3 regions of the Paenibacillus sp. V4I7 genome follow, and region 2 is predicted to be linked to each of the others. Evidence: a T-box and tRNA genes for the amino acid it is inferred to sense, from the RefSeq annotation. Region 2 holds a T-box; the other regions hold tRNA genes.
What was found. A T-box is a leader RNA that pairs with one kind of tRNA and senses whether it is charged. The one in region 2 lies ahead of pheS (phenylalanine--tRNA ligase subunit alpha), so its partner is inferred to be a tRNA-Phe.

Region 1 (7,114 bases), 6.8 Mb from region 2:
TTCTTCTGCACCAGAATATCTCTTAACGATATGATTTAAACGTACGCCTGCCATGGTTTCATTCCCCCTACGATTTATCGATCATATGCTTGCTGATCAACTTTTCAATATACTCATCTTACCTTACGAAGACCGGACTGACTATGCACAATCCCTACAAAAAAATCACTTTCTTTTCGTTACTTTGTACAATAGTAATGCAAGTCTCACTAATACCGCATGATTGAACGTTCTCACATCGAGTCCGGTCTCATTTTTAAACTTGTCCAAACGATATAGCAAGGTATTTCGATGTATATATAACTTCTTCGCTGTTTCACTAACGTTGCAGTCTAGTGTGAAGAAATGTTCCAGCGTGATTACGGTCTCTGCATCCAGTACATGGTCTATGCCGCGAAGTACCTGCTCTAGGAATTCTGCCTTTTCCTCTTCATCAATCAAGTGCAGCAGCTTCTCCAAACGAAGCTCCCAACGAAGATGAATAAAGCTGCCTACATGAAAGGAACGCCCTAACATGATCGTCTCCCTCAGCTTGAGAATCGTGGCAAACAGCGATTTCGAAGGCTTTACTGGATAATCAATGGCTAGGTGGCATTCGCCAACCCACTCATTAGCGAGCATTTCATACAGCCCTGAGCCGAGAGCGTCGAGTATCTGCTCTACGCTTTCTTCCTCATCCCCTTCTCGCTCTTCGCTACCACTAGTTAGTAGACCTTCGGGTGCTAGGATCAGCCACTCTTTTTCTAGTAAAGGAATCAGGATAATCTCCGATTCAAAGAAGGACTCCAACAGTTTCTTCAGTTCCGCATAGGAAACGCGCTGATTCTGAGAATAGTCCCCATATAACAACAGCGGAATTTTCGTTGAATACAGAGAGGATTGTGAAGCAAGCGCATCTGGCAGCTCAGCATGGGTTGAACCGCGTTCCATCTGTTGCAGCAGCCAATCTCTTAATTGGTGCGCCTTTCTTTCATCTTCAGATAAAAAGACTCCCCACTGCTTTTTTTCTTGTGTCATCTTAGACTCTACCGTTAACTCGACAAGCTTGCGCTCTGAAGATGTTAGTTTGGCTTCTGAAACCTGCAGAATGCGAATATCTTTGTGTTCTTTGGATAAATAAAAAAGTACATCCTGACCACGCACAACACTTCGACTAAAGCTCTCAAGATTCTCTGCCTGCTCTTCCGCCAAATGCTCCCAATCTGCCTCGGGTATCAAGTTAATCTGCATAGGCGACTGTAAAACCGCTTCCAAACGCTCTTTTACACGCTCCCAATCCATCTGCCTCTCTCCTTACTCCTATATATCTTCTATATCTATCTTCATCTATCTTCTTAATTGTAACATATGTCCCCCCACTCATGTGAATATGAAAGACCCCTCCTGCAGCTGCTGCAAAAGGGATCTGTTTCGTTAGGTGATTTAGTTTAACACTCGACGAGCCGTTACATAATGATCCGCCCACCATTCTTTATTGATGGAAGTGAATTTCACGCCACCTTCACCATACGTATGGATCATATTTCCGTTACCCACATAGATACCAACATGTCCGATATTTTTGCCGGAATCCACAGTTGTGAAGAAAACTAGATCTCCGGTCTGCAAATTACTTTTGCTAACAAATGTACCTTCCTTCGCTTGATCACGGGAAACACGCGGCAGTATAATGCCATATTCAGCAAAAACCGTTTTTGTAAAGGAAGAGCAATCCATCGTTTTAGTTTGTCCATATTTTGCCCCAAAGACGTATGGTGTACCTAAGTATTTCTGAGCCGTTAAAATAAGTTCAGCTTTCAAACGATCCTTGGCGGATAGAATGCTCCGGCCACTTATGAAATCCTTCTTAACATCATTTACATTGCGAGTGACGACTTCGTCTTTGCTCTGAGATGCCATGACCATTTTGCCTTGACCGACATAAATCCCAGCATACGATGGCTTCCCACCACTACCAAAGAACAAGACGTCACCAGGCTCTGCTTTTGCTATGTTCGTAATCTTCGTTTTATTCATCTTAAACTGCTCATCCAGTGATCTAGGAACCGAGTAGTTGAGAGTTTGAAAGACGTAATAGATCAGGCCTGAAGAATCAAAACCTGCCGAAGGCGATTCATTACTTTTGGAATAATCAACACCCGTCATTTTCTTTGCCAGGGAAACCGCGTCCATATCATCATTAGCCGCGTAAGCAGAAACTGCTGTAACAGCAGATAATGCAATGGTTATCGCCGCTGTAAGCCCCAAAGTACGGTGTGCAAGACTCTTTATCATAAATATTTCCTCCAGCATCATGTTATTTGTAGAAATGGGAAAGTTCTCACTTCCTTGTACAAGGTTACCATGGTAATGAAAAGTCTTTCATTCCTAAATTATTTCCTTTCAGGCATACCATTGGTAAGTTTGCCAAATATATCATTGGTTTAATTTAGATCATGAGGAGCTTGGCAAATTTGGTTAATTAAAACAAACTCATAATCTTTGTTAATTTGGAAATAATTGTACTGGGGTGATTTCATCCTATAGGAGGTTCAGACAAATGGTTTGGAGTCAGTGGTCGTTAGATCGTGTCATCATTTTCTTGGTAGGAGTAACCTATCTCTTCATATGGGTCCAGGTGACCTTATCGCATTATCGACAAAACTTTCATAACAAATTTATGTGGGGTCCGGTTATCCTGGCTCTTGTTATTAGTTTCGTCTCCATCATCAGTACACTGCTAAATAGCAAAGGCTGGTATATAGTGACCCATATCTGCTTCTGGCTTGGTGTCATTCAAGGAATAATCGGCTTTATTTTTCACATCAAGGGTGTTCAGAAACGGATAGGCGGCTTAGCATTACGTAATTTTCTTACGGGGCCGCCAGTGATGATGCCTTTACTATTTTCAGTCATTAGCATTTTTGGTCTTACAGCTATTTATGGAGGTTGACTTACCATGAAGAATCATACCTATTATCCGACCTACAACGTCATGGATGAACAAAAGGAATGGGATTCCCATACACGGTCTATTGTGACCTCCCGACTTCAGCGTGAACATTCGCACCGTTTTTTAACGCCAGTAGAAGCGGAAACATTACGGGTTTGGTGCGCTTTGCTGATGGATGATCATCGAGGAGATATTATTCAAGCGATTCTTACTCATATTGATCAAACGTTAGCAGAAAATAAAGGGGAAGGACAGCGCAAGGTCAATGTCCCCCCTCTTCAAAAACTCTTGCGTCAGGGACTTAAAGCTATTGACGAGGCTGGATGGATAGCCGATAGCCGACCTTTCTTCCAATTAGACGAAGCTGCTCAAAAGCAAATCATGCGCCAAATCAGCGATGCTAGCTACCCTCTAACAGAAGCGTGGGAGGGCATTCCACAAAAAGCACTGTTTCATAAACTCCTTCAATTAAGTGTAGAGGCCTATTACTCACATCCTTTAGTTTGGTCGGAGATCGGTTTTGGCGGCCCTGCCTATCCTCGTGGATATGTGAGAGCAGACCCTGGCCAACTTGATCCTTGGGAGGCAGTGAGGAAGCCATGAAGTGGAGACATGAACATGATGCTGTCGATATCGTAATTGTAGGTGCAGGTGCAGCAGGCGGTGTACTAGCCAAAGAGTTGAGTGAAGCCGGCCTTAGTGTTGTTGTACTCGATGCTGGCCCTTGGCGGGATCCTCAGAAGGATTTCGCTAGTGACGAGCTGAGTATGCGGAGTTTAGCATGGGAGGATACTCGTATTGTTGATGGGACAGAACCATTTGGAATGGGGAGCCACCATTCGGGTAGGGGAATAGGCGGCGGGACGCAGAACTTTACCGGTGTTTTTTTGCGCTTCCATGAATCAGATTTCAAAACAAAGTCCATTGACGGCGTAGGTGAAGATTGGCCCATTCACTACAAAGATCTTGAGCCCTACTATAGTAGAATCGAAAAAGAAATAGCTGTTTCCGGACCGAAACATTTCCCTTGGGGAAATTTCAATGGGCCTTACCCTTATCCAGAGCGCGACCCCCTAAGTCCTAATGCTTATTTATTTCAAAAGGGCTGCGAAGCACTTGGTATTCAATCCGCGGTTACACCGCTTGCTATTCTATCTGCTCCTTTTGAAGGTCGTCCTCCATGTACCAATCGTGGCTTCTGTATCGAAGGCTGTATGCCGAATGCCAAGTTTAGTACCTTGATCGTTCATATTCCTAAGGCCGTTCAAGCCGGGGCCGAAATTCTTCCTAATTGTATGGTTACACAAATTGAAGTCGATACACAGGGACATGTCAATGGTGTTCTCTTTGTTAACCAGGGAACCACCTACCGCCAACGTGCCAAAACGGTTATTTTATGCGCTCATGTTGTCGAGACACCTCGCCTGCTGCTTCACTCAGCTACTCCTCAATTTCCTGACGGTCTAGCGAATTCCAGCGGCTGGGTAGGCCGTTCGATTATGACGCATAGCAGTAATGATGTCTACGCCAAATTTGAGCAAGAGGTTCGATTGTACAAAGGCACACCTGTGTTAGCCTCTACACAAGATTTCTATGAAACTGATCCGCACAGAGGCTTCGCACGTGGCTATACGATTCATTCTCATGGCTCGAGACCTATAGATATGGCTCAAGGGATCAGCAAAGCGTCTCACGAGCCCGTCTGGGGGCCACAGCTTAGGCAAATCATGCTGGATTACAACTATTATGGACGTTTAACCATGGTTGGTGAAGTGCTACCACAATGGGACAACCATATCTCCTTATCCGCTGAAAAAGATGAAAACGGAATGCCTCGTGCCTCCGTGACCTTCAATTATGGAGATAACGATCTTAAATTAATCGATCACGCAGTAGAGAATATGAAACTTATCCTCAAAGCAGCCGGAGGCGAGGTTGCCTACGTGGTATCTGATACACAGCATCTCATGGGCGGCTGCCGCATGGGGAATAATCCAGCTACCTCCGTCGTCAATTCTTACGGTCAAAGCCACGACATCCCGAATTTGTTCATTTGCGATGCGAGTCTCTTCGTAACCTCCAGTGGAGGGAATCCCACCAACACGGTCATGGCGCTTGCAGCTAGAACTGCCGATTATATTATTGAACTTGCTAGCTCTTAATTGGCAAGCTAGCTTCATGGTGAATTGCATTGCCTGTAGTTACTCATCTACAATGGAAGAGAGCTTTAGACAATGAAAGGAGAAGTGACCTCCATGGCTATCGCAGAATTCACCATTATCCCTATAGGAACAGCTACCACCAGTCTTAGCGGTTATGTTGCAGATCTGCACAAAGAACTAGAGAAACATTCCGATATCGCTTTTGAAATGACACCTATGGGTACCATTCTAGAGGGTCCCATAGATCGATTGCTTGAAGTCATTCGAGCCGCCCACGAAGTCCCTTTTACGAATGGTGCAGAGCGAGTCTCGACATCTATCAAAATCGACGATCGCCGTGACAAACCGGCCTCTATGAAGCAAAAAATGAAGTCCGTTGCAGACAAGTTGAAATAGAAAAAAGCATCCTGCTTATGGATGCTTTTTCTTTATGTAAGGGGCGAACTCTGCCTTTTGGAGATTATATAAAACAAAAAAAGACCTCACGGCCTTCAACGTTTACTTATAAAAGTGAGTCATGTAGGATTCGAACCTACGACACCCTGATTAAAAGTCAGGTGCTCTACCAACTGAGCTAATGACTCAAGGTAAAATGGAGGCTGATGGATTCGAACCACCGAACTCGAAGAGAGCAGATTTACAGTCTGCCGTGTTTAGCCACTTCACTAAGCCTCCAGATGAGAGATAACCATGCTGCATTGTTGCAGCACAACCATCTCAATGGCTCGGGACGGAATCGAACCGCCGACACGAGGATTTTCAGTCCTCTGCTCTACCGACTGAGCTACCGAGCCTTATGTAATTGTCTTTAGCTTGTCCTAATTTACTAAAAAAAATAAATGGCGGAGCTGACGGGATTCGAACCCGCGGTCTCCTGCGTGACAGGCAGGCATGTTAGGCCACTACACCACAGCTCCAAACTATAAATGGTGCCGTCGAGAGGACTTGAACCCCCAACCTACTGATTACAAGTCAGTTGCTCTACCAGTTGAGCTACAACGGCATAAAGATAAAAATGGTGGAGGCTGACGGGATCGAACCGCCGACCCTCTGCTTGTAAGGCAGATGCTCTCCCAGCTGAGCTAAGCCTCCGACTGGATTGGTTTTATGATAGCGGCAGAGGGGCTCGAACCCCCGACCTTACGGGTATGAACCGTACGCTCTAGCCAGCTGAGCTACGCCGCCACACAAAAGGTATATATATTTGGAAACTGGCGGAGAGAGAGGGATTCGAACCCTCGCACCACTTACGCAGTCTAACCCCTTAGCAGAGGGTCCCCTTATAGCCACTTGGGTATCTCTCCAAGATATATATACACTCAGGAAATATTATTCCCTGAAAACTAGATACGAAACTTGCGTAAAGTTAGAATTTTAGGTTTATTGGTTAAGCCCTCGACCGATTAGTATTCGTCAGCTGCATGCATTGCTGCACTTCCACCTCGAACCTATCAACCTCGTCGTCTACAAGGGGTCTTACATACTGGGAAATCTCATCTTGAGGGGGGCTTCGCGCTTAGATGCTTTCAGCGCTTATCCCCTCCGTACATAGCTACCCAGCGATGCCTCTGGCGAGACAACTGGTACACCAGCGGTACGTCCATCCCGGTCCTCTCGTACTAAGGACAGCTCCTCTCAAATTTCCTACGCCCGCGACAGATAGGGACCGAACTGTCTCACGACGTTCTGAACCCAGCTCGCGTACCGCTTTAATGGGCGAACAGCCCAACCCTTGGGACCTACTTCAGCCCCAGGATGCGATGAGCCGACATCGAGGTGCCAAACCTCCCCGTCGATGTGGACTCTTGGGGGAGATAAGCCTGTTATCCCCAGGGTAGCTTTTATCCGTTGAGCGATGGCCCTTCCATTCGGTACCACCGGATCACTAAGTCCGACTTTCGTCCCTGCTCGACTTGTAGGTCTCGCAGTCAAGCTCCCTTATGCCTTTGCACTCTGCGAATGATTTCCAACCATTCTGAGGGAACCTTTAAACGCCTCCGTTACATTTTAGGAGGCGACC
Region 2 (7,114 bases):
TTGTTCCATTAGACCTACTGGTACACTAGCATTCACTACTACAGCAAGATCGCGTCCAATTGACGGATAACGCGGCAGCAATTTATATACAATTGCATCTCCAGCAGCTTCTAAAATTGGGGAAAGCTCAACCTCAAGTACGTAAGTGTCATCAAGATCACGCTGCTGCTGCACTGTAGGATGCAGTTGACCGATTCGACCTATTGCTTGTTCACCTTCAGCTGTGTTTAAGAGGAGCTCAGCTGTTCGCCCCGGATGGAAACCATCTGGTGATGCAGTTTTATAGGTGAGTCCTTTAACGCCTAAGTAGCTTACAAGACGGTCAAAAACACCTTTGATATCATAAAAGTCGACAGCCTCGGACTTTTGTGCCCAATGTGCTTGACGGCGTTTGCCTGTCAATACAATGGAGAGGAGAAGCTTCTCTTGCGGCAAATCTGTTAGTGAAGATTCATCTGTAATAAATACTTTGCCGATTTCGAAAATAGCCACGTCATCCATCGTACGGTTACGATTGTAGCTTACTACGTCTAGCAGATGCGGCAGCAAGCTAGTACGCAGTTGGCTGCGATCCTCGCTCATTGGCATAGCGAGCGAGATTGGCTTAGCCGCTGGGTATAGACCCGGCAGCGACACGGTTTGATCCGGCTGTGTGAAGGAATAAGTGATGACTTCATGCAGTCCGCTTTGAGTCAGGAGATTCCGTGTGATACGACGGATCGACTGCTCTTTGGTCAAGGATCCGGGTGTCGTCACGCCGGTCATTAACGTTGTCGGGATGTTGTCGTAGCCGAAAAGGCGAGCTACTTCTTCGATCAAATCGACATCCCGTGTAATGTCTCCTCGGCGGCTCGGCACATGCACGAGCAGCTTGCCTTCGCCTGCCTGCTCGAATGTGAAGTGCAGGCGCTCTATGATTTGACCCATCTCGACCAAGGAAAGTTCAGTGCCGAGATAATTGTTCACACGGTCAGCAGCAAGCTCGATGCTGACCGGCTTGTGTGAGCCCGCTACGGCTTCTACGATGCCGTCAGCGACTTGACCTGCTGCGTATTGAGCTATTAACGCTGCAGCACGATTTAATGCCGGAATCACCGCTTCCGGGTTCACTTCTTTCTCGAAGCGAAGACTCGCTTCAGAGCGGAGCCCTAGCTGGCGCGACGTTCGGCGCACAGAGCTGCCTGCGAACTTGGCGGATTCAAGCAGAATCCGTGTTGTGCCTTCTGTCACTTCGGAGTTAGCACCGCCCATAACACCTGCAATCCCTACCGGTTTCGTGCCGTCCGTGATAAGCAGCATGTGCGGCTCTAGAGTACGCTCCACATCATCGAGCGTGACGAGTTTCTCCCCGGCTTCAGCGAGGCGTACATCGATGTGGCCATTGTTCAACTGCTCAGCATCGAAAGCGTGTAGCGGTTGGCCGTATTCAAGCATCACGAAATTCGTGATGTCAACGATGTTGTTGATTGGACGGATACCAGCCGCCATCAAACGGTTTTGCATCCACAGCGGAGAAGTGCCGACGCGTACGCCTTCGATAAGGCGAGCCGCGTAGTGCGAGCACTGCTCCGTCGCTGTGATCTTCACACTGATGCGATCAGAAGCTTTCACTGCGGCTGTTCCAGCCGCCCCGCGCGCTGCTTCCGCATCCGGCAGTTTGACGCTGCGTCCGAGGATCGCTGCGATCTCATAAGCAGCTCCGAGCATGCTCAAGCAATCGGAGCGGTTTGGTGTCAGATCAAGCTCTAATACCTTGTCGTTGATAGCAAGGACATCCAGAATTGAACTGCCGATTTCGGTATCTTCAGGCAGTACTAGGATACCTTCTTGAATTTCCTTCGGCAGCAGCTTGTCGTTCAGACCAAGCTCTTTGGCTGAACAAATCATGCCTTGTGACTCTACGCCGCGCAGTTTAGCGCGTTTGATTTGCAGTCCGCCAGGCAGCACTGCTCCAATCATAGCGACGGGCACCTTTTGTCCGGCATCGATATTTTTTGCCCCGCAAACGATTTGCAAGTCTTCGCCTTGTCCGGCATCAATGATACACACACTTAATTTATCTGCATCTGGGTGTTTTTCGCGTGATTTTACAAACCCAACGACTACGTTCGTTACACCCTTATTGCGATCTTCCACAATATCCACTTCGATGCCGCTTCGGGTAAGTTTTTCTGCTAATTCCTCAGCTGTGAAGCCTGATACATCTACATATTCCGATAACCATTGATAAGAAACCTTCATGCTTAACCCCTCCTTTTCCTGATGCTTACAAGTGTAAGAATTGCTTTAAGAACCGCAAATCGTTCGTGTAGAAATGACGAATATCTTCAATCCCGTATTTCAGCATCGCAATGCGCTCAACGCCCATTCCGAATGCAAAACCTGTGTATTCCTTCGGATCATATCCACCCATCTCCAGAACGCGCGGATGTACCATGCCCGCTCCTAGGATTTCTAACCAACCCGTTTGTTTACAAGTACGGCAGCCAACGCCGCCACACATTGCACAGCTGACATCAACTTCAACGCTTGGCTCTGTGAACGGGAAGAAGCTTGGACGCAAGCGAATTCTCGTCTCTTTGCCATACATCTCTTGAACGAATTGAAGCAACGTTCCTTTCAGATCACTCATCCGTACGTTACGGTCGATGACCAGACCCTCGATTTGGGTAAACATATGGGAATGTGTCGCATCGTCGTCATCGCGGCGGTATACTTTCCCCGGACAAATGATTTTGATCGGAACTTCCCCTTTGCGTTTCTCCATCGTTCTAACTTGAACAGGGGAGGTTTGTGTACGCATTAGAATTTCATCAGTAATATAGAACGAGTCCTGCATATCGCGAGCTGGGTGATCCTTCGGCAGATTAAGCGCCTCAAAGTTGTAGTAATCCTGCTCTACCTCTGGACCTTCTGCGACTGTGTAACCCATTCCAATGAAAATGTCTTCAATTTCTTGGATAACTTTGCTTAAAGGATGCACGGCCCCTTGCTTTGAAGGGCGACCCGGAAGCGTTACGTCAATCATTTCTGCACGCAATCTGTTCTCTGTTTCTTGCTGTTGGTACGCTGCTTGCTTTTCTTCAATAACGGTTTCGATAGCTGCACGAACGTCGTTCGCTACTTGGCCGATAACCGGTCTTTCTTCCGCACTTAATGCGCCCATACCGCGTAGCACCTCGGTTAGTGGACCTTTTTTACCCAAATATTTAATACGTAGATCATTAAGCTCCTGCTGACTTTGTACGCCGCTTAGCTCCTGCAGCGCTTCCTGCTTCAAAGCTTCTAACCGCTCTTTCATCGAAATCCCTCCTGAATTAGGCCCCTGAATCACCCTAAATGAAAACACAAAAAAGACTTTCCGCTCCCTTACAAGGGACGAAAAGCCGTGGTACCACCCTAATTAGATTCGTTCATTGGCAGATAGGCCAAATAAACGATTCTCACTTCATTTCAGATAACGGACGATGTGTCCGGTTCCCTCTAATGAGAAGCTGTTAGTAAGCTTCTGTTCAAAGGACTGCTCGGGAGCGAACTTCTGCAGCCTGATTCTCGGGGATAGCTCTCAATCGTTGGCTTTCCCTCCCTGTCAAGAAGCACTGCATACTCTTCTCCGTCAAAGCATTTTCACATATATGTACCAATTATTATATGCAAGATATGCCTGATATGCAAGTGAACTAGCCCCCAGGTATGAATTTCCCAGTTGACTTCGAATGATCAGCGGCGTATATTTTATTTAAATAGTTTAAACATTAATTCATATAAACATTTTATTGTTTAATAATTTCATACTTTAATTAAGATGTAAGGAGGATTTGGATATGGAAGATGAATTAATAGCTTATACCAATCGTTTCCGAACAACATTTGAAACGGCTCATCGAAAAATTAGCCACACCGTACTTACCCAGTTAGATTCAGAGTTAACGGGGCCACAATTATTCATGCTCTTCATGATATCTAAAGAAGGTACGCCGAAACAAACTCATCTCGCTGAGAAACTGGGCGTTAAACCAAGTGCGATCACCGTTATGATTGACCGACTTGTCCAAAGTGGGCATGTCATTCGTAAACACCATGAAACTGATCGACGTATTGTGTTGGTTGAAATAACCGAAACCGGAAAGGCCATACTCAAACAGGCGGAAGATGTCCAGAAAGAAGTGATTGCACGCGGACTATCCCAGCTTCCACCTGAAGAAATGCGTATTCTTGTGAGTGCCTTTGAAAAGCTTACTGATTTTTATTAATTCATCTTATTCAAGGAGTGGTATAAGTGGAAATCATACAAAAAACAGCTTCAGAGAATTCTATAGAAGCAAATGCAGCACCAGAACTCAAAAATCGAGGTCTCCTGCTTACAGGGCTTATTATTGCCATGCTATTTGGCGCATTAGACGGTACCATTGTCGGAACAGCTATGCCGCGTATCGTCGGTGAGCTCGGCGGCCTTGGGTTGATGGCTTGGCTAACGACAGCTTACATGCTGACTTCAACCGTGGTCGTGCCTATTGCCGGTAAATTGGCTGACTTGATCGGCCGCCGCGTTATCTATGTAACAGGTCTTATTATCTTCATTGGGGCTTCAGCTCTTTGCGGGATGGCTCAGAATATGACCGAGCTTATCTTGTTCCGTGGCTTACAAGGTATTGGCGGCGGTATTATGATGCCTATGGCAATGATTATTATCGGGGATTTGTTCACTGGTAAGCAGCGTGCCAAATGGCAGGGCGTATTCGGCGCGATTTTCGGTTTATCGTCAGTAGTCGGACCCCAAGTCGGTGGCTGGATCGTTGACGCATTAGACTGGCGTTGGGTATTTTACATCAACCTACCAGTCGGTATCCTTGCAGTTGTCTTAATTTCTATCGCATTACCGAAGCATAAAGCAATCGGTAAAGTAAAGTTCGATATTCCCGGTATAGTTACCATGATTACCGGGGTCGTCAGCTTACTGCTTGCTTTGACATTTGGCGGTAATGAATATGCTTGGTTGTCTTGGCAAATCATTGCTCTTTTCATACTAGCCATTGTATCTTTGGTATCCTTCGTTATTATTGAGAGTAAAGCACAAGAGCCGATTCTCCCTGTTCGTTTGTTTAAAAATAGAACTTTTACAACAATTAACGGCGTAGGATTCCTTATGGCAGTTGGTATGTTCGGAGCCATTATGTTCGTTCCGCTTTTCATGCAAGGCATCGTCGGTATCAGTGCTTCGGCTTCCGGTACAGTGATGACGCCGCTTATGATCACAATGATAGCGGCCAGCGTTATTTCCGGTCAATTCATCCATAAAATCGGAATTCGCAAACAAATGCTTTCCGGAATGATCATTATGGCAGTAGGCTTCTATCTTCTGAGTACTATGGGTATTGATACAACAAAATTACTTGCTTCCAGCTATATGCTTCTGTTAGGTCTCGGTATGGGTCTAGTCATGCCTATCCTTACACTAGCCTTACAAGAAAGCTTTCCGAAATCGGAGCTCGGTGTCGTCACGTCTTCCAGCCAGTTTTTCCGTCAAATTGGCGGTACCTTTGGTATGACGATTCTGGGTGCCATTATGAATCACAAATCATCTGTGCTGTTAGAGCAAGACCTAACCCCTGTCGTGAAGCAGCTTCCCGCGGAAGCAAGCGGACTTGCTACTTCAATGACTGACATGATTCATACGAATCCACAAGCTTTATATTCTTCCCTTCTTAATCCTGAATCCTTGGCCAAAATGCCAAAAGAATTCGTGGAGCACATGCTGCCAATTCTAAAAAATGCCCTGGTTACATCGCTTCACCAAGTGTTTATTGTAGGCTTAGTGTTCGTATTACTTGGGGCTGTTCTGACACTGTTTATCGGTAACATTAAAGTATCTGATCGTAAATCAAAGAAATCAGATGGCAAAAAGGAAGAACTTTCACCAGAACTCGCATAATACACAAAGGCTCTTTTCTCTTCATGGAGAGGAAAGAGTCTTTTTCTTTTTGACACGGAGCAAGCTATAGCGTTTAATAAACTTGGATACCTTAAAAAGGAGAGTGCTCGCCATGAAATATCGCAGACTTGGTAAAACGGATTTGAAAGTTTCCATTGTGGGTGTTGGGACTTGGCAGTTCGGCGGAGAGTGGGGACTTACCTACACGCAAGCTGAAGCAGATGCTATTCTCGATCAAGCAGCCGATCTTGGTATAAATCTGATCGATACAGCAGAATGCTATGGTGATCATCTTTCGGAATCTCTTATCGGTAATTACTTATCCCGCCGCAATCGCGAGAACTGGATCGTAGCTACGAAATTTGGCCACCATTTCCATGATCTGTTCACCCGAACAGATGACTTCAGTTCCGCAGGCGTTATCAAACAACTGGACGATTCTCTGAAAGCTTTGCAAACGGACTATATTGACTTATATCAATTCCATTCCGGACCTGATGATTTATTTGATAATGATGTGCTTTGGACAACTTTGGACAAACAAGTTCAAGCCGGGAAAATCCGTCATTTGGGAACATCCATTGGCAATAATGCTAATATTCATCAAACAGAAGCCTCCAGCAAGGTTAATTCCAAAGCCATTCAAGTCGTATATAATCGCTTGGATCGAGCTCCAGAAGAGCTTGTTTTCCCTTCCTGTGTGAATCAAGATCTTGGCGTTCTGGCTCGTGTCCCTTTGGCTAGCGGCTATTTGAGCGGTAAGTATAAGCCTGGTGCGGTGTTCGGCAACACGGATGTACGCCATCGTCATGATGCCGAGAGCGTGAAACAGAAGCTTGAGGACGTGCAGCGCATCCAAAAAGAAGAAGTTCCTGAAGGCATGGATATGGCCAAATGGGCATTAGCTTGGTGTTTGAAGCATGATGCCGTTACAACGGTTATTCCAGGCTGCAAAAATCCTGAACAGGTTATTTCGAATGCAAGCGCAACGGAGCTTATCAGTGATAACCACCCACAGGCTTGGAAGGCTTAAGAGAATGAGGAAGGAATGACTTCTGAATGAGTCATACACAACACGCAGAAACATGGAAGCATCTCAAGGCGCACTTGCCTCAGTGGGTTACGGAAAGCAAGGCACATACATCAGACGGACAGGTTGCTTCCTACATTCCTGAACTTGCT
Region 3 (7,114 bases), 5.7 Mb from region 2:
CCATGCAATCGGTCATGATAACTCCCTCAAAGCCGAGCTCTTCACGGAGCAATCCAGTAAGTACCGACTTCGAAAGAGTAACAGGCAGCTTAGCCGATTCCAAAGCGGGGAAATAAATGTGCGCTGACATAATAGCATCCACGCCATTCTTAATCGATTCAACGAAAGGCACTATTTCAACCGCACGAATACGCGCTTCCGAATGCTCGACCGTTGGTAAATCCAGATGTGAATCCACGTTCGTATCACCATGACCCGGGAAATGCTTGGCTGTTGCAACGACCCCAGCATCCTGATAACCTTGCATCGACTGACGACCAAATTTAGCGACAAGTTCCGGAGACTCCCCGAATGATCGAACGCCGATAACGGGATTATCCGGATTATTATTCACATCCAGAACAGGTGCGAAGTTCATATTAACGCCCAGCGTTCGAAGTTCCTGCCCTGAAATGAAGGACGACTCATAAGCAGATTTTGAACCGTCAGTTGCTTCAATAGCTCCCGCAGCTATTGCCATCTGCCCTGGCATTAGCGCCACGCCCTCAGTCAAGCGAGCCACCATGCCGCCCTCTTGATCGATCGATATCCATAACGGTAGATTCTGAGATCTCTTTGCAACTTGCTGGAGCTGCTCGGATAACTGAGCAACTTGCTGGGTATCCTTTACATTACGAGCGAAGTAAATGACCCCGCCTATATGGTTTTGTTCAATAAAGCTCTCCAAGTCTTCCGTCATACCCGTGCCTTCAAAACCACAGAGGATCATCTGACCGATTTTTTGCCGAAGTGTCAATGCATTAAGGTCTATCTGGCTCCCGCTCATATTCATATCGTTTACTAACTCCCCTCGTAAAGCTATCAAATTTATTAATGTAAGTGTTTACAAAGCTAACTGAATACCTATTATTATAGGAATAACAAAATAATATTTCAATATAAATTTAAAATATGAAATTTTATTTTAAAATCAGAACCAAGAAACATGAAAAAGGCAAACGAATGTAACCCCACTCGCTGCCTCTTTTATGCTACCTCATATAGTTATCTATCGCTGCTAAAACCCCTTCTAATTTGCGATTAACTTCTGTCAGCTTAGATTCCAGCTGTTCATAGTTACTTTGTGAATCAAGAATTGTTTCATCCATTGCAACCTGCAAGACATAGGCCGAGCTGGAAATATCTATCGCCCCAATATTAGAAGCAATCCCTTTCAGCGTATGAACCAGCAATATAGCTTTCTTGATGTCGTCTGCTTGAAGCGCCTCTCGAATTTTTACAGCTGTTTCTGCATGATTTTGCACAAATAGCCGTAAAATTCGATGATATAATTCCGTTTTATTTCCCCACACTGAACAGCTCAATGGGTTCAAAGGGCTTTGTTATATAAGCCTTCATTCCTGCTTCAAGCACTTGCTCCTTAACGCCCTTCACCGCATCAGCCGTCATAGCGATAATGGGTGGAACTTTGTAGCCTATCTTTATGATTTGATGCGTAGCCTCATATCCGTCCATCACAGGCATTTGCAAGTTCATTAAAATGGCGTCATACCGCTTATATCCTACCATGTTTATATCTACCGCACCATTCTCCGCCACATCGACAAACACATCCCCTTCTCACTTAGAAATTCTTTGGCTACCATCTGATTGATCTCATTATGAGTTAGCAGAAGCACTCCATTTCCACATCAATTATATTGCCTTATGTATGAAAAAAACGTTCGGCTATACGGGCACTAAGCCAAAACTTTTCAGAATGCAGTACCCCAAGTGACGCACCTGCAAAAATAGACAGTCACCTAAGGCTCCTCGTGATCAAAGGGACTGCCCTTGTCGAAATCCTATTTGGTGATTAAACGACAAAAAAAGTGGATGATCAGGAAAGCTTCCTGTTCAACCACTTTACTTTATAATGCGATACCGGCGAGAGGACTCGAACCTCCACTCGTTAGAACTCGATTTTGAGTCGAGCGCGTCTGCCATTCCGCCACGCCGGCTTATACGGCGCACCTTGATGTGTTAAGGCGCGCCTGCAGTTAAGATGATAATGCCGAAGACCGGACTTGAACCGGTACGGTAGTCACCTACCGCAGGATTTTAAGTCCTGTGCGTCTGCCGATTCCGCCACTCCGGCTTAATTGAAAGCTCCGAACTGGAAGTAACTAAACTACAATCCAGTTCGTCACTTTGGAATGCGCGTAGAGGGACTTGAACCCCCACGGTCGCCCGCTAGATCCTAAGTCTAGTGCGTCTGCCAATTCCGCCATACGCGCATGCTGTAAATAAGGCAAGTGAGTCATGTAGGATTCGAACCTACGACACCCTGATTAAAAGTCAGGTGCTCTACCAACTGAGCTAATGACTCATGTAAGACATGAGTTTTGAAAAAATGGGCGGACGACGGGACTTGAACCCGCGAATGCTGGATCCACAAACCAGTGCGTTAACCCCTTCGCCACGACCGCCATATGAATAAGTCTTGCTGAGTCCGAAAAGTACTCGGCGTTATTACAACGCTTCGCTTTTTTGGGTACTGTGGTGCCGTCGAGAGGACTTGAACCCCCAACCTACTGATTACAAGTCAGTTGCTCTACCAGTTGAGCTACAACGGCTTATTTAGTTATGGGGTCCCCGAAAAGTAATCGGAAACTATACCTTATACTATACTTCACTTTTTGGGGTAAAGTGGTGGCTCGGGACGGAATCGAACCGCCGACACGAGGATTTTCAGTCCTCTGCTCTACCGACTGAGCTACCGAGCCATGCTTGATGATCACTTTTTGGTGTAAATGGCGGAGCTGACGGGATTCGAACCCGCGGTCTCCTGCGTGACAGGCAGGCATGTTAGGCCACTACACCACAGCTCCAAAATGTACATGATATGGTGAACGCTGACGGGATCGAACCGCCGACCCCTACCCTGTCAAGGTAGTGCTCTCCCAGCTGAGCTAAGCGTTCATGAGAAATATGCCCTTGTGGGGGTTATTAATGACCCGTAGGGGACTCGAACCCCTGTTACCTCCGTGAAAGGGAGGTGTCTTAACCACTTGACCAACGGGCCTTACTTCCACGCAAAAGAGGCGGCAAAAAAAATACCCAACTAGTGGGTACTGCTTGGCAACGTTCTACTCTCCCAGAACCCTGCGGTTCAAGTACCATCGACGCTGGAGGGCTTAACGGTCGTGTTCGAGATGGGAACGCGTGGGTCCCCTCCGCCATCATCACCAAACAGTCAAAGCGTGGTTTGCGCCTTGAAAACTAGATACGAAACTTGCGTAAAGTTAAAATTTTAGGTTTATTGGTTAAGCCCTCGACCGATTAGTATTCGTCAGCTGCATGCATTGCTGCACTTCCACCTCGAACCTATCAACCTCGTCGTCTACAAGGGGTCTTACATACTGGGAAATCTCATCTTGAGGGGGGCTTCGCGCTTAGATGCTTTCAGCGCTTATCCCCTCCGTACATAGCTACCCAGCGATGCCTCTGGCGAGACAACTGGTACACCAGCGGTACGTCCATCCCGGTCCTCTCGTACTAAGGACAGCTCCTCTCAAATTTCCTACGCCCGCGACAGATAGGGACCGAACTGTCTCACGACGTTCTGAACCCAGCTCGCGTACCGCTTTAATGGGCGAACAGCCCAACCCTTGGGACCTACTTCAGCCCCAGGATGCGATGAGCCGACATCGAGGTGCCAAACCTCCCCGTCGATGTGGACTCTTGGGGGAGATAAGCCTGTTATCCCCAGGGTAGCTTTTATCCGTTGAGCGATGGCCCTTCCATTCGGTACCACCGGATCACTAAGTCCGACTTTCGTCCCTGCTCGACTTGTAGGTCTCGCAGTCAAGCTCCCTTATGCCTTTGCACTCTGCGAATGATTTCCAACCATTCTGAGGGAACCTTTAAACGCCTCCGTTACATTTTAGGAGGCGACCGCCCCAGTCAAACTGCCCACCTGACACTGTCCCCATACCGGATCACGGTACCAGGTTAGAACTCCGATACGATCAGGGTGGTATCCCAACGATGCCTCCACCCAAGCTGGCGCTCAGGCTTCAAAGGCTCCCACCTATCCTGTACAGATCGTACCAAAGTCCAATATCAAGCTGCAGTAAAGCTCCATGGGGTCTTTCCGTCTTGTCGCGGGTAACCTGCATCTTCACAGGTATTAAAATTTCACCGGATCTCTCGTTGAGACAGCGCCCAAGTCGTTACGCCATTCGTGCGGGTCAGAATTTACCTGACAAGGAATTTCGCTACCTTAGGACCGTTATAGTTACGGCCGCCGTTTACTGGGGCTTCAATTCATAGCTTCGGAACCGAGGTCCCTAACCACTCCTCTTAACCTTCCAGCACCGGGCAGGCGTCAGCCCGTATACTTCGCCTTGCGGCTTCGCACAGACCTGTGTTTTTGCTAAACAGTCGCTTGGGCCTTTTCACTGCGGCCCCCTCGGGCTATTCACCCTACCGAGGCACCCCTTCTCCCGAAGTTACGGGGTCATTTTGCCGAGTTCCTTAACGAGAGTTCTTCCGCGCGCCTTAGAATTCTCTTCTCACCCACCTGTGTCGGTTTGCGGTACGGGCACCTTCGCCTGGCTAGAAGCTTTTCTTGGCAGTGTGAACTCATGACCTTCGGTACTTAAATTTCCCTCCCCATCACAGCCCAGCCTTAACGATGTGCGGATTTGCCTACACATCAGCCTCACTGCTTGGACGAGCATCCATCAGCTCGCGTCACTATCCTTCTGCGTCACTCCATTGCTCATAACGGCTACGGTGGTACAGGAATTTCCACCTGTTGTCCATCGACTACGCCTTTCGGCCTCGCCTTAGGTCCCGACTTACCCTGAGCGGACGAGCCTTCCTCAGGAACCCTTAGGTTTTCGGCGGATCAGATTCTCACTGATCTTTTCGTTACTTATACCGGCATTCTCACTTGTATGCGCTCCACCTGTCCTTACGGTCAGAATTCAACGTACATACAACGCTCCCCTACCCATGCACTAAAGTGCAAGCCATAGCTTCGGTGGCGTGTTTAGCCCCGTTACATTTTCGGCGCAGAGTCACTCGACCAGTGAGCTATTACGCACTCTTTCAATGGTGGCTGCTTCTAAGCCAACATCCTGGTTGTCTGTGCAACTCCACATCCTTTCCCACTTAACACACACTTGGGGACCTTAGCTGATGGTCTGGGCTGTTTCCCTTTTGACAATGGATCTTAGCACTCACTGTCTGACTCCCGGATTTAAGTTTGTGGCATTCAGAGTTTGACTGGACTTGGTAACCCTTGGCGGGCCCCGCACCCAATCAGTGCTTTACCTCCACAACTCAACATCCGAGGCTAGCCCTAAAGCTATTTCGGGGAGAACCAGCTATCTCCGAGTTCGATTGGAATTTCTCCGCTACCCCCACCTCATCCCCGCATTTTTCAACATGCGTGGGTTCGGGCCTCCAGTGAGTGTTACCTCACCTTCACCCTGGACAGGGGTAGATCACACGGTTTCGGGTCTACGTCCACGTACTAAAGCGCCCTATTCAGACTCGCTTTCGCTACGGCTCCGTCTTTTCAACTTAACCTCGCACGGGAACGTAACTCGCCGGTTCATTCTACAAAAGGCACGCCATCACCCATATAGAGGGCTCTGACTTCTTGTAAGCACACGGTTTCAGGTTCTTTTTCACTCCGCTTCCGCGGTGCTTTTCACCTTTCCCTCACGGTACTGCTTCACTATCGGTCACTAGGGAGTATTTAGCCTTGGCAGATGGTCCTGCCGGATTCCGACGGGGTTTCACGTGACCCGCCGTACTCAGGATACCTCTAGGGGTTTCGTTCGATTTTGGCTACAGGGCTTTTACCTTCTATGCCGGACCTTTCCAGATCTCTTCGCCTACCGAACTAACCCCACAACGAGGTCCTACAACCCCAAGGAGCAAGCTCCTTGGTTTGGGCTATTCCGCTTTCGCTCGCCGCTACTGACGGAATCACTTTTGTTTTCTTTTCCTCCAGGTACTTAGATGTTTCAGTTCCCTGGGTATGCCTCCAATGCAGCTATGTATTCACTGCATGGTAACTGCGCATTACCACAGCTGGGTTCCCCCATTCGGACATCCCCGGATCAAAGCCTGCTTACGGCTCCCCGAGGCATTTCGTCGTTCGCCACGTCCTTCTTCGGCTCCTAGTGCCTAGGCATCCTCCGTGTGCTCTTTCTAGCTTAACCATTTATAGGGATCTTTTGCGCTAAGCAAAAGTCTCTCCTATTGGAAAGAGTTAAAGATTTTTGTGTAACCCGAAGGTTAACACAACCTAAGTTCTTACTTTACGTTTTGTTTCGTTATCTAGTTTTCAAGGAACAACTATAATACTTTTGAAAGATTGCTCTTTCAAAACTGAACACGAGTGAGTAAGCGGTTTGTGTGAACAATGAGAGACTTTGATCTACGATCAAAGATCCCTATATATCACTTGACTGGATCTATCAGATCCGAGTCTCCATAGAAAGGAGGTGATCCAGCCGCACCTTCCGATACGGCTACCTTGTTACGACTTCACCCCAATCATCTACCCCACCTTCGGCGGCTGGCTCCCTTGCGGGTTACCCCACCGACTTCGGGTGTTGTAAACTCTCGTGGTGTGACGGGCGGTGTGTACAAGACCCGGGAACGTATTCACCGCGGCATGCTGATCCGCGATTACTAGCAATTCCGACTTCATGCAGGCGAGTTGCAGCCTGCAATCCGAACTGAGATCGGCTTATAAGGATTGGCTCCACCTCGCGGCTTCGCTTCCCGTTGTACCGACCATTGTAGTACGTGTGTAGCCCAGGTCATAAGGGGCATGATGATTTGACGTCATCCCCACCTTCCTCCGGTTTGTCACCGGCAGTCATCTTAGAGTGCCCACCCAAAGTGCTGGCAACTAAGATCAAGGGTTGCGCTCGTTGCGGGACTTAACCCAACATCTCACGACACGAGCTGACGACAACCATGCACCACCTGTCTCCAATGCTCCGAAGAGGGCACCTATCTCTAGGTGTTACATCGGGATGTCAAGACCTGGTAAGGTTCTTCGCGTTGCTTCGAATTAAACCACATACTCCACTGCTTGTGCGGG

Region 1: it encodes a tRNA-Phe, which carries the amino acid that the T-box ahead of pheS (phenylalanine--tRNA ligase subunit alpha) is inferred to sense. The anticodon was not compared.
Region 3: it encodes a tRNA-Phe, which carries the amino acid that the T-box ahead of pheS (phenylalanine--tRNA ligase subunit alpha) is inferred to sense. The anticodon was not compared.

Annotation. Positions count from the first base shown of each region.
Region 1 covers NZ_JAUSZD010000002.1:6,977,225-6,984,338, forward strand. Annotated here, with positions in the region: gene QFZ80_RS32620 (ABC transporter ATP-binding protein) at 1-54, opposite strand, end outside; gene QFZ80_RS32625 (PucR family transcriptional regulator) at 166-1,281, opposite strand; gene QFZ80_RS32630 (NlpC/P60 family protein) at 1,423-2,274, opposite strand; gene QFZ80_RS32635 (hypothetical protein) at 2,540-2,932, shown strand; gene QFZ80_RS32640 (gluconate 2-dehydrogenase subunit 3 family protein) at 2,939-3,535, shown strand; gene QFZ80_RS32645 (GMC family oxidoreductase) at 3,532-5,094, shown strand; gene QFZ80_RS32650 (MTH1187 family thiamine-binding protein) at 5,188-5,490, shown strand; tRNA gene QFZ80_RS32655 (tRNA-Lys) at 5,606-5,678, opposite strand; tRNA gene QFZ80_RS32660 (tRNA-Tyr) at 5,688-5,769, opposite strand; tRNA gene QFZ80_RS32665 (tRNA-Phe) at 5,816-5,888, opposite strand; tRNA gene QFZ80_RS32670 (tRNA-Asp) at 5,935-6,011, opposite strand; tRNA gene QFZ80_RS32675 (tRNA-Thr) at 6,022-6,097, opposite strand; tRNA gene QFZ80_RS32680 (tRNA-Val) at 6,111-6,186, opposite strand; tRNA gene QFZ80_RS32685 (tRNA-Met) at 6,206-6,279, opposite strand; tRNA gene QFZ80_RS32690 (tRNA-Ser) at 6,307-6,398, opposite strand; rRNA gene QFZ80_RS32695 (23S ribosomal RNA) at 6,478-7,114, opposite strand, start outside.
Region 2 covers NZ_JAUSZD010000002.1:214,385-221,498, reverse strand. Annotated here, with positions in the region: gene pheT (phenylalanine--tRNA ligase subunit beta) at 1-2,241, opposite strand, end outside; gene pheS (phenylalanine--tRNA ligase subunit alpha) at 2,267-3,301, opposite strand; T-box leader at 3,372-3,629, opposite strand; gene QFZ80_RS02245 (MarR family winged helix-turn-helix transcriptional regulator) at 3,825-4,253, shown strand; gene QFZ80_RS02240 (MDR family MFS transporter) at 4,316-5,932, shown strand; gene QFZ80_RS02235 (aldo/keto reductase) at 6,045-6,965, shown strand; gene glsA (glutaminase A) at 6,992-7,114, shown strand, end outside.
Region 3 covers NZ_JAUSZD010000002.1:5,940,636-5,947,749, forward strand. Annotated here, with positions in the region: gene nagZ (beta-N-acetylhexosaminidase) at 1-832, opposite strand, end outside; gene QFZ80_RS27855 (Hpt domain-containing protein) at 1,032-1,352, opposite strand; gene QFZ80_RS27860 (response regulator) at 1,339-1,611, opposite strand; tRNA gene QFZ80_RS27865 (tRNA-Leu) at 1,922-2,000, opposite strand; tRNA gene QFZ80_RS27870 (tRNA-Leu) at 2,052-2,137, opposite strand; tRNA gene QFZ80_RS27875 (tRNA-Leu) at 2,197-2,276, opposite strand; tRNA gene QFZ80_RS27880 (tRNA-Lys) at 2,296-2,368, opposite strand; tRNA gene QFZ80_RS27885 (tRNA-His) at 2,396-2,468, opposite strand; tRNA gene QFZ80_RS27890 (tRNA-Thr) at 2,540-2,615, opposite strand; tRNA gene QFZ80_RS27895 (tRNA-Phe) at 2,690-2,765, opposite strand; tRNA gene QFZ80_RS27900 (tRNA-Asp) at 2,794-2,870, opposite strand; tRNA gene QFZ80_RS27905 (tRNA-Val) at 2,886-2,961, opposite strand; tRNA gene QFZ80_RS27910 (tRNA-Glu) at 2,993-3,064, opposite strand; rRNA gene rrf (5S ribosomal RNA) at 3,116-3,232, opposite strand; rRNA gene QFZ80_RS27920 (23S ribosomal RNA) at 3,302-6,221, opposite strand; rRNA gene QFZ80_RS27925 (16S ribosomal RNA) at 6,500-7,114, opposite strand, start outside.